DNA from 2 places in the Tatumella sp. JGM94 genome. Region 2 is predicted to be linked to the other one. Evidence: predicted binding sites of a transcription regulator. Region 2 holds the regulator's gene; the other holds the start of a gene.

The links. Region 2 encodes LexA, which represses DNA repair genes until DNA is damaged. Its sites were predicted from a motif close to TNCTGTATGTACATACAGNA; they were not measured.
Region 1: the regulator LexA is predicted to act here: its motif matches at 3,233-3,252, upstream of sulA (SOS-induced cell division inhibitor SulA).

The regions. Positions count from the first base shown of each region.
Region 1 is NZ_JAERJN010000003.1:198,351-205,949, reverse strand. It holds gene JK216_RS03835 (Lon protease family protein) at 1-578, opposite strand, end outside; gene matP (macrodomain Ter protein MatP) at 741-1,220, shown strand; gene ompA (porin OmpA) at 1,305-2,372, opposite strand; gene sulA (SOS-induced cell division inhibitor SulA) at 2,720-3,211, opposite strand; gene JK216_RS03815 (TfoX/Sxy family DNA transformation protein) at 3,431-4,069, shown strand; gene yccS (YccS family putative transporter) at 4,056-6,200, opposite strand; gene JK216_RS03805 (YccF domain-containing protein) at 6,215-6,658, opposite strand; gene helD (DNA helicase IV) at 6,781-7,599, shown strand, end outside.
Region 2 is NZ_JAERJN010000008.1:120,228-127,826, forward strand. It holds gene JK216_RS07895 (NADPH:quinone reductase) at 1-113, shown strand, start outside; gene pspG (envelope stress response protein PspG) at 315-587, opposite strand; gene dusA (tRNA dihydrouridine(20/20a) synthase DusA) at 786-1,763, opposite strand; gene zur (zinc uptake transcriptional repressor Zur) at 2,026-2,544, shown strand; gene dinF (MATE family efflux transporter DinF) at 2,562-3,884, opposite strand; gene lexA (transcriptional repressor LexA) at 4,052-4,666, opposite strand; gene JK216_RS07925 (diacylglycerol kinase) at 4,775-5,140, opposite strand; gene plsB (glycerol-3-phosphate 1-O-acyltransferase PlsB) at 5,274-7,599, shown strand, end outside.

The sequences.
Region 1 (7,599 bases), on a different contig from region 2:
AGGGAGACGGGTAATGGCCGGCGTTCATCCGCTGACAACCACTGAAAATATCCGCGCGCAAGATATTGCTTTAACCGCAGCCACATCAGAGGCTGTGCGAGCAGAGTACGGACGGACAGAATAAGTGTGCCGCCGTTCGCCTGATGCAACAGTCCGGGTTCAGGACGGTAGTCGCCGGCGTGCCCGCGTACGGCACCAAACAGCTCGGTACTCTCTATCCATTCACGGAAGAAAACCCCCGGCTGCTGACAAAACACAGCATCTCCGGGGGCGGCCGGGACCAGCAGAAAACGGTCATCAGCCTGTCGCTGATAATTCCAGCCACTGAAGTCGCTGTTGTTCTCTGAAACGGCAAGATACGCGGCTGCGATACGTGAGAGATAGTCGGTATTTTCCTGACTACGAACCATCAGTACCGGTGAAAGGGTCTGGTTATCCAGGTAAGCCAGTCCATTGATTAAACGCGGCTGGATCGCTGCCTGAATATCACCTTCAGTATCGGGAATCCGGGTGAATGCTGTCCGGTAGTCGTCAGTGTTTGGCCGCAGTGCCTGCCAGGGGAGTTGAGAGCTGATCAAAGTAATAGCATTTATCCGGTGGTAAGAAAGGCACGATTATACAGGAAATGAGGTTATGAAACAGTGCAGCGTGACTGGCCGGTTTCAGTGAAGTAATCCTTACTACAGCAGCGCAAAAAACTGTTATTCTTAGCAGGATACCCGAATATGATGAGACCCCTGATGAAATATCTGCAACTTGAAAATCTGGAGTCCGGCTGGAAATGGAAATACCTGGTGAAAAAACACCGGGAAGGTGAGGCCATCACCCGTTACCAGGAGCAAAGTGCTGCGGATGAGGCGGTCAGATTACTGGCGACCCTTGAACACAGGCCTGATGATATTGCCGGCTGGATTGAACAGCATATGAACCCGGCACTGGCTAACCGGATGAAGCAGACCATCAGAGCACGCAGAAAACGGCATTTTAATGCTGAACAGCAACACACCCGTAAGAAATCCATCGATCTTGAGTATCTGGTGTGGCAACGGCTGGCGGGGCTGGCACAGCGTCGCAGTGCAACTCTTTCGGAAACCATTGTTCAGCTGATAGAAGATGCTGAGAGAAAAGAACAATACGCCTCTCAAATGTCATCCCTGAAACAGGATTTACAGTCAATACTCAGTCAGAAGAGTAGCGGGGATCCTTCATCACAGCAATAATCTGCAGGAGCGATCATTCCTTTGTATTTTATTGCATAAAAAAACCCCGCATTTGCGGGGTTTTTAATTAGCCGGAGTGACTCATTAGCCCTGAGGCTGAGAAACTACGTCTTTGATACCTTTCACTTCGATTTCAACGCGACGGTCCGGACCCAGACACTGGATCAGGGCAGCACGGCCTTTCACGTTGTTACAAGTGTTGCCGGTAACCGGATCTGCTTTACCCATGCCTTGTGCAGAGATTTTGTTTGAAGGAATACCTTTAGATACCAGGTAGTTCACAACAGACTGTGCACGTTGCTCAGACAGTTTCTGGTTGTATTGAGCAGAACCGATACGGTCAGTGAAGCCCAGAACAACAACAGAACCATCTTTAGGATCCAGAGAGCTCAGCTGAGTATACAGCTGATCCAGCGCCTGCTGGCCGCTTGCTTTCAGGGTAGCTTTGTTGAAGTTAAACAGTACGTCTGATTTCAGAGTAAAGTGTTTGGTTTCAACAACCGGAGCTGGTGCAGGTGTTGGCGCAGCAACAGGTGCCGGCGCATCATCCTGACCGAAACGGTAAGATACACCAACGCTCAGCATGGTGTTATCCGGACGAGTACCAACGGTACCAGCGTCACCGATGTGGTTAACCCACTGGTAATCCAGACGGGTTGCCCAGTTTTTGGTCAGTGCATATTCAACACCAACTGCGGCCAGCGGAGAAACACCGGTGTCGTTATCTTTCAGATGTGCACCGTTTTTGTTCTCGCTAGAGTCTGCACGCCATACCATGCCACCCAGACGCGTATAAACATCCAGATCGTCAGTGATTGGGTAGCTCAGTTTAGCCGCCAGCTGTACGCCCTGCGCTTTAAATGCGCCATTAACGTTGGTGCCTTTATGAGGCATACGGCCCAGCCAATCGTAACCCGCTTCGAAGCCCAGGTATTGGTTTGCCTGATAGCCTACGAATGCACCGGCACCCAGCTGACTTTTGTGGGTAGGGCCATCATTCTGCTCGTAGTTGTTACCGTAGAAACCGGTGTCGTGATACTGAGACCAGCCCAGTTTACCACCAGTGTACCAGGTATTATCTTTCGGTGCGGCCTGCGCTACGGTAGCGAAACCTGCCAGTGCCACTGCAATTGCGATAGCTGTCTTTTTCATTTTGCGCCTCGTTATCATCCAAAATAGGCAATGAGCATAAATTTTGCTCTTTGGTTGTAATCCTTTGCCGGGTTGTAATGCTCGATTTTTACTCTGCCAAAAAGGAGATTATTGAGCACCCTGGCGAGCTAAAGTCTACAACGAGATTAGAAAGTTACAAGTACGATATGATGTTGTACAGTAAAAAAACAGCATTTTGTACATATATGGTTACATTTAAAACTGAACTAAGGCCGGAAATGCCATTACAAAATCACGTTAACTCATTGTTGGCTCTGGGGTGCCATGAGGTAACGGTGATTTATTTTTCTTCACGTAAATTTTCCTGAGAAAAATCTTATTTTAGCTCAATGTAGTAACGGAGACTGAATTTTCAATCGATTTTCCTGTCTGCCGGGGTAAACGAAGCCATTTTCTTCCCGCATGATCAGTCCGAGAGTACAACCTTCTTTTGCTGCCAGTTCGAGATCTTCCCGTTCAGCTATCGTCAGATGATCTGGTAACCAGGCCATCACCACACTGAAATTCCCTGAACAAAGAGCCTTAGTCATCGCGCGGACGTCGCTACAGGTATCCAGAGATGCAACCTGTATGCTTTTTGCCAGCGGTAACCCGGATTGTTGTAACCAGTGACGGTTCAGCTTATGTGGCGGGCTAAGCCATAGCTGCCAGCGTGACTGCTCACCCAGTTGCCTGAGTAACGGCAGCAGTAAACTATGCAGTAACGCGGGATGCTGTGCATGATAACTTAATTCACTGATACAACCGCTGACACTGGCAGGTGTCGCCGTATGCCGGTGAAGGTTAATTGTCGCTGATTTCAGTAGTTGAGCACGCATATTTTTATATCATCCGCAATGAACTGTATGTATATACAGTATTCCGGTTATGGATAAAGATCAATCATTTTTCTGAAAACAGTTCGCATAATCCAAAACTAACCGGCCAAACGGCTATTTATGCATTGAACTACTAATAGCTTTTGTTTAACTTCTAACATGTTGATAAGTATTATTTTATTGGCAGTTATGCCATTGCCAGAACCAGGGAGGTTCGCGATGAAAACATCCGGTCAACGTATTGAAGAATCAAAGAAACAGCTTTCAGCATTAGGTGACATTCAGTCACGTACCCAGTTCGGCGGATATTCTTTATCGGTTGAGAAAATTGTGTTTGCTTTGGTGAGTGAAGGTGAACTGTATTTGCGGGCCAGTGAAGAAATGCATACTTATCTGCAGATGCGGCCTCTGCAGCCATTTATTTTTCATAAACGCGGACAGTGCGTCAGTCTTAATTATTATCGGGTGGATCATCAGCTCTGGGGCCACCAGGACGTATTGCTGGGCCTGTCGCGTAGCTCCCTGAATGAAGCCAGAGCATTGCGTCAGGCACAACTTGACTGTCACCGTTTAAAAGACCTGCCTAACCTGAGTATCCGTCTGGAAGTATTATTGAAAGAAGCCGGCGTGCCGACCATTAGCCGGTTGCGTGAGCTGGGCGCGAAGCAAAGCTGGACAAGGCTAAAAAATAACAACAAACATCTTGGAATTAAAACTCTGTATGCGTTGCAGGGGGCAATCTCCGGCCAGCACCAGGAGGTACTGACCAGAGAGGTGAAAGAAGAACTGAGGCACTGGTATCAGCAGTTTATTAAAGCATCTGCCTATCCGCTACCGCCGGGGGTTAAAGGGCGTTGATTTCCTGGCGGATATTAAGCAGTTCGGGAAGGACTTTCAGTATTAAGCCAATCTGTTGCAGTATCACCGGCTGATGACTCTCCGGGTTGGCTTCTATAGTATTCATCTCGCGGGTTAATGCCTGTAGTTTTTCCGGAATCTGTTGCTCACCCGCCGGGCTCATCTGTAACACATTTTCGGTCAGACTGACGGCATCATCGATGAGTTGCAGTAAATCGCTGCGTTCGATTTTCTCACGGTGGGCACCGAGTGCTGCAATATAACTCAGCAGGCTGTGATTAAGGCAAAGTACCCGGAAAGCCACATCTTTTACTGGCTGATGTAAACCGTTTCCTGCGTTCAGGTTGGAAATAACCAGTGCCAGCTCGGCATCCGAATTATGTGCATCACGGCGCGCGACCCGATAAGACATTCGGTTATCCTTGCCCTCATGATACTGGACCATAATGGCATCCAGATATTTAGCATTCGCTGCCAGCGCCTTATTGATCACATCGGGCAGCTGACGGTAGCGCCAGTCCGGGAATATCCAGGCCACCGCCATCCATGCCAGCGCACATCCGATAAGCGTATCAATAATCCTCGGTAATGCGACGTCGAATCCCTGGCCCAGCAGATTAAAACTCAGCAATGCCAGTAATGTAATAAACAGAGTCGCCTGTGCGTACTGAATCAGCCGGAAGGCAAAAAACAGTACCCCGGTGATCACTATCAGAATTAACTGCCCCTGCACCGAAGGCACCAGCCACAGAACCGGTAATCCGATGATAATCCCTGCCAGAGTACCGATTATACGTAAAGCCAGACGTTTTTTGGTGGCACTGTAATTTGGCTGGCAGACAAATAAACTGGTCAGCAGGATCCAGTAACCATGCTCAAGTCCCGTCAGGCTGATAAAGGCATAACCAATACAGAGTACTAAAGATACCCTGACAGCATGACGGAACAGAGGGGATTTCGGGCTCAGGTGGCGTGTCAGGCGCAGGCGCACGTCCTGCCATCCGGTCAGACCTTCGCGCGATAAATGGGTATCACTGTTTTGCCACAGATGGTTCAATATCTGTTCAGAGGCGATAGAAATCAGCTGGTCGTCGATCGCTTTCAGATTACGCAGTAACCAGTGCAATCCGCGGGACTGAGGATCATCAGGGTATTGCTGTGTCAGCCGGTCCAGCGCCTGTTGCAGATGAAAAAAAGCCCGTTCAAAGCGATGGTCATGATGATAAGGTGTGTTCATCGTCACGGAATGGGCGACCTGACGACAGGCCCCTGCCTGCATATTCAGTAACCGCTGAAAACGGAACAGAATTTCACTATAACGCCATTGATCACGCAGTTGATGGTACTGAATATGTGAAGAATTAGCACGTTCGTGAATTTCCTGGGCGGCAAAGTAGTACAGCAGTGAACGGCGGCTGCCGCGGGCGGCACGTTCGCCGCTGATCCGGCTCTGAATAGCGGTTTTGGTAATATTGAACTGAGAAACCAGCTGGCTGTTTACCAGCGCAGCCTGGATCAGTGATAAATCATCCGCGCCTTCCGCATCCGGATCAAACAGATTTGCTTTGGCATCCAGATAACTGGCCAGCTGACTGTAGGTGGAGGATAACTGTAGCTGCACCGGCTGTACGGGGAAAAACAGGTGCATCACCATGGTCAGCAAATTATACCAGAGTGCCCCTGCCAGCAGCAGTAGCGGCTGAGTATACCAGTGGCTGAACAGATGGATCCCCAGCATGGTATAGATGGCAATCAGTAACGCGCCAAAAGCGATGGTGGCATAGCGCTGTCCCAGTGCTCCCAGCAGGATAAAGATCCAGCTGGAGACTGCCAGCCCGATCAGAAAGAACAGCGGATAAGGGAAAAGAAGTTCCACAGAGACCGCTGCCAGACAAAAACAGGCAAGGGTAATCACCATATTACGTAAACGACCGCTCAGACGGTCATCAATATCGGTCAGCCCTGCAGCAACCACCCCGAGAATTAACGGTATGGTCCACGTAATCGTCTGTAATGACCAGGACAGCACGACACAACCCGTCATGGCGATAAAAATTCGCACCGGGTCACGCCATAGTTTATTCATCAGAAAAGTGTGCCAGCCATTGAGCATGGTCGAACCTGACTTCATTAATCCGTTTTCCCTTAAAACCGCAGACGTGCCGCGTTCTCGCGGGCCATTTTTGCTTCTTCAACCGATACCACACGGCGGCCTACCGGCCACAGAGCAATGGCGGCAATTTTGAAATTTGCAATGCCGACAGGAATACCGATGATCGACAGGCATTGTACAATTCCGGCAAAGATATGCGTCAGGCACAGCCACCAGCCGAAAAATATAAACCAGAATATATTCAGCAGAGTTCCGCCGGAATTACGCAGTGCATTCTTATTTTGCGGCTGCAGTTCATCAACATGGATAGCTTCGTTACCGAAAGGGAACAACGATAACCGGGTAATTTCCCAGCAAGAACGGGTCAGCGGGAGTGTGAAAATCAGCACAATGGTCAGCAGAGTGGCACAAAACCAGGCCAGGGTGGTGGCAAATCCGCCAAGTACAAAATTGAGAATATTGAGTACGGTTCTCATCAGATTACTATCCTTTCGGCTGTCTTACTCAGTGACTGCTGTGTAACCTGTTTTTTATCTGGAGCACTCAGGCACCCGCAGTTAAACTGTTACATCAGCAATGGCTAAAAACGGCGTGAAGCATGGAACTAAAAGCGACTTCAATGGGTAAACGTCTGGCACAGCATCCTTATAACCGGGTCCGTTTGCTACCGGCGGGTGTTGAAGTGAGCGGCGACCGTCATGAATATATTATCCCATTTAATCAGTTACTGGATATTCAGTGTAAACGAGGGATGGTATGGGGAGAACTGGAATTTCTGCTTCCTGAAAAGAAAGTCGTCAGACTTCATGGTACTGAATGGCAGGAAACGCGCCAATTCTACCAGCATTTACTGCATACCTGGCAGCAGTGGAGCCAGCAAATGGCCGATGTCTGTTATCAGGTACTGAATGAATTACAGCAATATCTGTTAAGCCAGATACAGCGTGACTGCTGGCTGACCCGCAATGATGTCGCCGGGTTTAGTGAGAAAATACGTGATAAATTCTCAGCATTACCTTTGCCCGCGGAACGGATCCCCGAATTCGAGCCTTGCCGTCCCCTGTGGGACTTTTGTCTGTGCTGGCTCCGGTCGACAGATAAACAACGAGCAGAACGTAACCGTCAATGGTCAGATGAAATCCTGACCCGTTACCAGGATTTTTTCGCTTCTGTAGAATCTTCCCCGTTAAATGCTTCCCAGTGCCGCGCGGTAATTAACGGAGAGGAGTCACTGCTGGTTCTGGCCGGGGCCGGCAGCGGTAAAACCTCGGTACTCGCCGCCCGTACTGCCTGGCTATTGAAACGAAAGCTGGCCTCTGCTGATCAGATTTTGCTGCTGGCTTTTGGCCGGCAGGCAGCAGAAGAAATGGACCAGCGGGTAATTAAATCCACCGGTGAATCATCAATTACCGCCCGG
Region 2 (7,599 bases):
CGATTAAAGTCCCGGTCGCAGAATCTCAGAAATTCGCCCTGAAAGAGGCTGCCCTGGCACACCGGCAGCTGGAAAGCCGTGCCACACAAGGGTCAAGCCTGCTGATCCCCTGATAATCAGGCAGACATTAACGAAAAAGGGCTTCCCGGAGGAAGCCCTTACTTTTTTATTATAGTTCTCGCTGATGCAGGGACAGAGCGAGTAATTCCTGTGAACGACAGAAAGGATAATCGCAGATTTGGTCCGTGAAAAATATGTGCTGTTTCACATTTCCGGAGGATCACTGCCGGAAAGCATATTTTCAGAAAATAGCTTTACCCGCGCCGATTCATCCTGTTGATTTTTGACAGAATTTTATCATAACGTTCCCGTCCTGTCGTTGCCGGCCTGACAGCAAAAAAATGCTGATATATCCATGCAACTGCCACCGCCAGCAGTAACCAGGGCAACAGTTTAAATGCCATAAAGAAAATCCCCGATGACAGCATGATGACAGCAGCCACCAGCAGTGCTGCCAGAACGCTTATCACTGACACCCCTGCCAGTAACAACATCATAAAAAAGCCGGCAATAAAAAATACTTCCATGGTGAGCTCCTCCGCTGACCTGAATGATCCCGTTCACTGAGATAAACATAACAAGAATCGTGCCAGCCACGGAGGATAGTTAACTGACTGAAATACAGGATTAAGTAAAAATCACCTCCGCTACCGAAGGTGTTAAAAAAACCAATAACTGGCGTGAAGTTAACAAAACCGGGGTCAGATACTTTACCGCGACTGTATTCAGCGATCGGCTACCAGGGATAAGGCCTTTTCCAGAACCCGTACATCGGCGCCTGGCTTGTGAGCATTTTCACTCAGGTGACGACGCCATTGTCTTGCGCCGGGGATCCCCTGAAACAGTCCCAGCATATGCCGGGTAATATGTCCCAGCCAGGTCCCCTGGCTGAGTTCTTTTTCGATATACGGATACATAGAGCGTACGACATCAGCGGCGTCCGCTGGCAGCATACCGGCACCGAAAATCTGACTATCCACCAGGGCCAGGAGACCGGGATTCTGATAGGCTTCCCGCCCCATCATGACACCGTCCAGATGCTGCAGGTGTGCCTGTGCTTCTTCAAGGGTTTTAACACCACCATTAATCCCGATACGCAGCTGCGGAAAATCCTGTTTCAGCTGATATACCCGCGGATAATCAAGGGGAGGCACTTCACGGTTCTCTTTCGGACTCAGGCCCGATAACCAGGCTTTACGCGCATGAATAGTGAAAGAGCGACAGCCACCCTGTTCAGCAACTGTACCGATAAAATCACACAGGAACCGGTAACTGTCCTGCTCATCGATACCGATACGGGTTTTCACTGTCACCGGGATACTCACCACCTGACGCATGGCATCGATACAGCGGGCAACCAGTGCCGCTTCGCCCATCAGGCAGGCACCAAAACGCCCGTTCTGAACCCGGTCAGACGGACACCCGACATTGAGGTTTATTTCATTGTAACCACGCTGTTCAGCAAGTTGTGCACATTGCGCCAGAGCGGCAGGATCACTGCCGCCTAATTGCAGTGCCACAGGGTGCTCTTCATCAGAATAGGCAAGGTAATCACCTTTACCATGAATAATGGCTCCGGTGGTCACCATTTCTGTATACAGCAACGTTTGTGCCGTCAGTTTACGATGGAAATAGCGGCAATGCCGGTCCGTCCAGTCAAGCATCGGGGCAATTGAGAAACGATCTGCAGGGAAAGGGGTCACCGGAGAAACCGTATCCTGCACAGAAGTCACGGGGTTGTCAGACTCAGGGGTATGAATTTTCATCAGGGAATAATTATGCGGTTAATTACGATTAATGGCGCCTATAATAGCACAAAATAACGTCACAACGGCTAGCTAAAACCCGGCCCCGTAAGGCTGAACGCTGTTTTACCGGCCAGCCTGAAACACACATCATCAACATTAAAACACCAGCCATGGTAAGATACCCCGTTATCGGAGACTTTTGTCGGAGAAAGCCATCATGCAACCTCAACTTCCTGCACAAATTCTTGCAGAGGCACAAAGCCTTTGTCAAAAACGTGGTGTGCGTATGACTTCCCAGCGTGCCGAAGTGCTGCGTCTGATGGCTGAACACTACGGTGCGATCAGCGCATATGATTTGTTGGATAAATTACGGGTCAGTGAACCTCAGGCTAAACCGCCAACCGTTTACCGCGCACTGGACTTCCTGCTGGAACAAGGGTTTATCCACCGTGTTGCTTCAAATAACAGCTATGTCGTCTGCCCGCATTTTGAACATCCGTCCCATACGTCGGTCATGCTGATCTGCGATAACTGTGCATCTGTCAGCGAGCGTCACGCAGAAGGGGTGGAGCAATTGATCAGTACCCGGGCCAGACAGGCGGGGTTTATCCTGCGCCATAGTGTTATCGAAGCCCATGGTTTATGTGAAAAATGTGCCGAAGTTGCAGCCTGTGATGATCCTGACCATTGTCAGCATGACCACAAAGCAGAGCCGAAAAAACGTCCCGGCCGGTAATCTGCCGCTCCCGTAATTCAGTCGCTGAACCAGCTATTATTACGCTGATGGTAATGCCAGCGACGCCATAAGGTGACACCCCGCAGAACCATAAATACACAGATTGCCAGCCACAACCCGTGGTTACCCAGCCAGGGAACTGTACATAAAGTCAGACCATAACCGGCGGCCGCAATGGCCATACTGTTACGCATTTCCCGGCCGCGGGCGGCACCGACAAATAAGCCATCCAGCAGATAACTGCCTGCCGCGACCACTGGCAGAATAATCTGCCAGATAAGATAATGGCTGGCCAGTTGCCGGAGAGAGTGCAGAGATGTCAGCAGATCAATAATATACGGCCCGGCCAGCCCATAAAGCAGGGAAAAACCAACGGCAACCATCCCGGCCTGACGACAGGATGCATGCCAGACCTCATGCAGTTTACCGGCCGTTCTGGCACCATAGGCCTCACCGGATACTGCCTCCACGGCATACGCAAAACCATCCAGTGCATAGGATGTAAAAGTCAGAAACATCATCAGTAAGGCGTTCACCGCCACAATATCACTCCCCAGTCTCGCCCCGGTCATGGTCAGTGAGGCAAAACAGAGTTGTAATAACAGGGAACGCAGTAAAATATCCCGGTTTAGTCCCAGTAACCGTTTCATATCACCCCGCCAGCCGTTAAGTAACATACGCCCTGTGATTTTCCGCTGTTTCAGAACACGCCATACCAGCAGCATACCCGTCAGCAGCGTGATATATTCGGCAATAACCGTCGCCGCCGCCGCGCCCCGGACCCCGAGATGCAGGTGCAGTACCAGCAGGAGTTCCAGCGCCAGATTGACCAGGTTGCCTGTCACCAGCAAAATCACCGGCGCACGGGCATATTGCACCCCCAGCAGCCAGCCGAGCAGTACCAGGTTAGCAAAGGTCGCTGGCGCACTCAGCCAGCGTACATCAATAAACTCACGAGCCTGTACCAGCGTTGCCGGATCACCGCCCATAATCCCGGTGGCTATATGACTGACAGGCTGACGCAGCAAAATAAACACCGCGCCGGCAATCAGGCTAATGAGCACCGGCTGCACCAGCGCCCTGGCCAGCAAGGTATTATTTTTTTTCCCCAGCGCCTGGGCGGTCATCCCGGTAGTGCTCATCCGCAGGAACAGCAATAACATAAACAGAAAGCTGGTTACGGTCGTCCCGATGGCCACACCACCAAGGTAAATGGCACTGCCGAGATGGCCAATCACCGCCGTATCCACCAGTCCTGTCAGTGGTACAGTGACATTTGACAGGATCATCGGTAATGCCAGCCGCCAGAGTTGCTTATCGGTAGAGCTAAGAAAAGACATGAATAATCCTGCAGGTCACATCGCAAAAGGCACAAAGAGAGACAATACGGGCACTATATGACAGCGGCATCAGTAAAACTAGCAGGCGCGGGAACAGGGGACAGTAAGGAACCGTCTGGCTGAGACATCTTACTCAGCCAGCAGGAGCAGAGGTGATCAGCGGCGGACTATAACCACTCGCCGTTACGGATAACGCCTACCGCCAGGCCTTCAACCGTCAGGTTTTGTTCGCGGATATCAACCACAATCGGCGAGAATTCGCTATTTTCGGGGAGCAGTTGCACAGTGTTACCCTGTTTTTTCCAGCGTTTCACTGTTACTTCGTCATCAATTCTTGCCACAACCACCTGACCATTACGGACATCCTGGGTTTTATGTACCGCCAGCAGATCGCCGTCCATAATACCGATGTCTTTCATTGAGGTACCGCTGACCCTGAGCAGGAAATCCGCTGACGGTTTAAACAGCGCCGGATCAACCTGAAAATGGCTTTCAATATGCTGCTGGGCAAGCAGGGGCTCACCGGCAGCGACACGGCCGATCAGTGGTAATCCCTCGGTGGTTTCTTCTTCCATCAGCAGGCGAATACCCCGCGATGCCCCGGAGACGATTTCAATAACACCTTTACGCGCCAGAGCTTTCAGATGCTCTTCTGCGGCATTCGGGGAACGGAAACCCAGCTGGGACGCAATTTCTGCGCGCGTCGGCGGCATACCCGTCTGTTGAATATGGTCGCGAATCAGGTCATAGACCTGCTGTTGCCTGCTGGTTAATGCTTTCATCCCGCCCCCTGGTTGTTTATACAGTCGCTGTGAGTATATACAGGTATTTTCTAAATGGGAACCAAAAACCGTCATAAAACAAACAACTGTCGGTTAAGATCCCGCCACTCACCACCACTGCCATAACAGAGCGATCCAGACAAAAGCCGCCAGCAGCAATGCCAGAAACACCGCCGCCGAACCTAAGTCCTTCGCCCGGCCAGATAACGGATGAATTTCAGGCCCCAGCCGGTCCACAACCGCTTCAATCGCGCTGTTAAGGACTTCAACGATAACAACCAGCACCACCGAACCAATCAGCAGTATCCTGGTGACTGTATCCACATTCAGCCAGCAGGCAACAATCACCGCCACGGCTGCCAGCACGGCTTCCTGCCGGAAGGCTGCTTCATGGCGCCAGGCCGCACGCAGTCCCTGCCATGAATAGCCCGCGGCTTTTATTATTCTCCGCCATCCGCCTGTCGTACCCGCCATCCCTGTTTACTCCTTTTATGATAAAAATTACCGTTATATCAGGATACGATTCGTTGTATCCTCACAGATCTTCTTTGTAGTTTCTGGTATGCTTGCGCCGCTTTGCTAACAGTAAGAGGCCGCAGATTTGTCTATGTCAGGTTGGCGTAAACTTTATTATAAATTACTCAGTTTTCCATTATCTTTGCTGGTTAAGAGCAAAGTTATCCCGGAAGATCCTTTCTCCGAACTGGGGCTGGATCCGACCCGGCCCATTATCTATGTATTCCCGTATGATTCCAAAGCGGATCTTCTGGCGATGCGTGCCCAATGCCTGCAGCATGATCTGCCGGATCCGTTACAGCCGGTGGAAATCGATGGTCATTTTTTACCCCGTCATGTATTTATCCACGATGGACCACGGTTACTGCCCTATTTCACTCCGAATCAGGAAACGGTAAAAATCTTCCATGATTACCTCGACCTGCACCGCAATAATCCGGCTCTGGATGTTCAGCTGGTGCCGGTATCGGTGATGTTCGGCCGCGCGCCTGGTAAAGAAGTTCAGGGAGCACAGGCGCCGTTCCTGCGTGAACTTAACGGAATACAGAAGTTCTTTGCCATTCTCTGGCTGGGACGCGATAGTTTTGTCCGGTTCTCACCCAAGGTTTCTCTGCGTCAGATGGCAGATGAACACGGTACCGATCAATCCATCGCCCATAAATTATCCCGTGTGGCCCATATCCATTTTTCACGGCAACGGCTGGCGGCGGTCGGACCGCGTTTACCGGCCCGGCAGGATCTGTTTAATAAACTGCTGCAGTCAAAAGCGATTGCCAAAGCGGTAGAAGATGAAGCCCGTAGCAAGAAAGTGTCCTACGATACGGCACAGAAAAATGCGGTCGCGATGATGGAAGAGATCGCTGCCGATTTCTCCTATGAAGCCATTCGTATCACCGACCGTGTGATGGGCTGGCTGTGGAGCCGGTTGTATAAAGGAATTAATGTCAGTGGCGGCGAACGTATCCGCCAGCTGGCACAGGATGGCCACGAACTGGTGTATGTCCCCTGCCACCGCAGCCATATGGACTATCTGTTACTTTCCTATGTGCTTTATCATCAGGGACTGGTTCCCCCGCATATTGCCGCGGGTATTAACCTGAATTTCTGGCCTGCCGGCCCGGTCTTTCGTCGCCTGGGGGCGTTCTTTATCCGCCGTACTTTTAAAGGCAACAAGCTCTATTCAACCGTGTTCCGCGAGTACCTGGGTGAACTGTTCAGCCGCGGCTATTCGGTCGAATACTTCGTTGAAGGCGGACGGTCACGTACCGGACGCTTGCTGGAGCCCAAAACCGGTACCCTGAGCATGACCTTGCAGGCCATGCTGCGTGGCGGTAACCGGCCAATTACTCTGGTGCCGATTTATATTGGCTATGAGCATGTGATGGAAGTCGCGACCTACGCCAAGGAGCTGCGGGGAGCGACCAAAGAAAAAGAGAGCCTGCTGCAGATGCTGCGTGGTTTACGCAAACTGCGTAATCTGGGCCAGGGATATGTGAACTTCGGTGAACCCTTGCCGCTGGTTAACTATCTGAATAACCAGGTGCCGGAATGGCGTGACGATATCGATCCGATAGAGCCACAACGTCCGGCGTGGATGACGCCGGTGGTTAATGACATTGCCCGCAAAGTGATGGTGCGGATCAATAACGCCGGGGCCGCAAATGCCATGAACCTGTGTGTTACCGCATTACTGGCTTCTCCGCAGCGTTCACTGACCCGTGAACAACTGCTGGAACAGCTGGAGTGTTACAGCCAGTTATTACGTAATGTGCCGTACAGTGAAGGGACCACCATCCCGGAGATGTCTGCCGAAGACTTGCTTAGCCATGCTGTAAGTATGAACAAGTTCACCACTGAGCACGATAATATCGGGGATATGATCATATTGCCGAAAGAGCAGGCGGTTCTGATGACCTATTACCGGAACAATATCCTGCACTTACTGGTAATGCCATCCCTGATTGCCGCCATAATTCATCAGCACGGGACTATTCGTAAAGATGAGCTGCAGCGGGAAGTGGCACTGATTTATCCGCTGCTGAAAAGTGAGCTTTTCCTGCACTGGGAAGCTGAGCAACTGCCGGAGGTTATCCGCGATCTGTGTCAGGAACTGGTCAGTCAGTCGCTGATCCGCAGTGACGGCGAACATTATGCAGTGCATAAACCGCGTTCGCGGGTACTGGGACTGCTGGCGGCAGGAATCCGGGAAACCCTGCAGCGTTATGCCATCACCTTCGCCATCCTGAATGCGAAACCCGCGATTAACCGTGGTACCCTGGAAAAAGAGAGCCGTACCCTGGCACAACGTTTATCGGTACTGCACGGAATTAACGCGCCGGAGTTCTTCGATAAAGCGGTATTCTCCGGGTTAGTGCTGACATTACGGGATGAAGGCTATATCAGTGATAAAGACGATT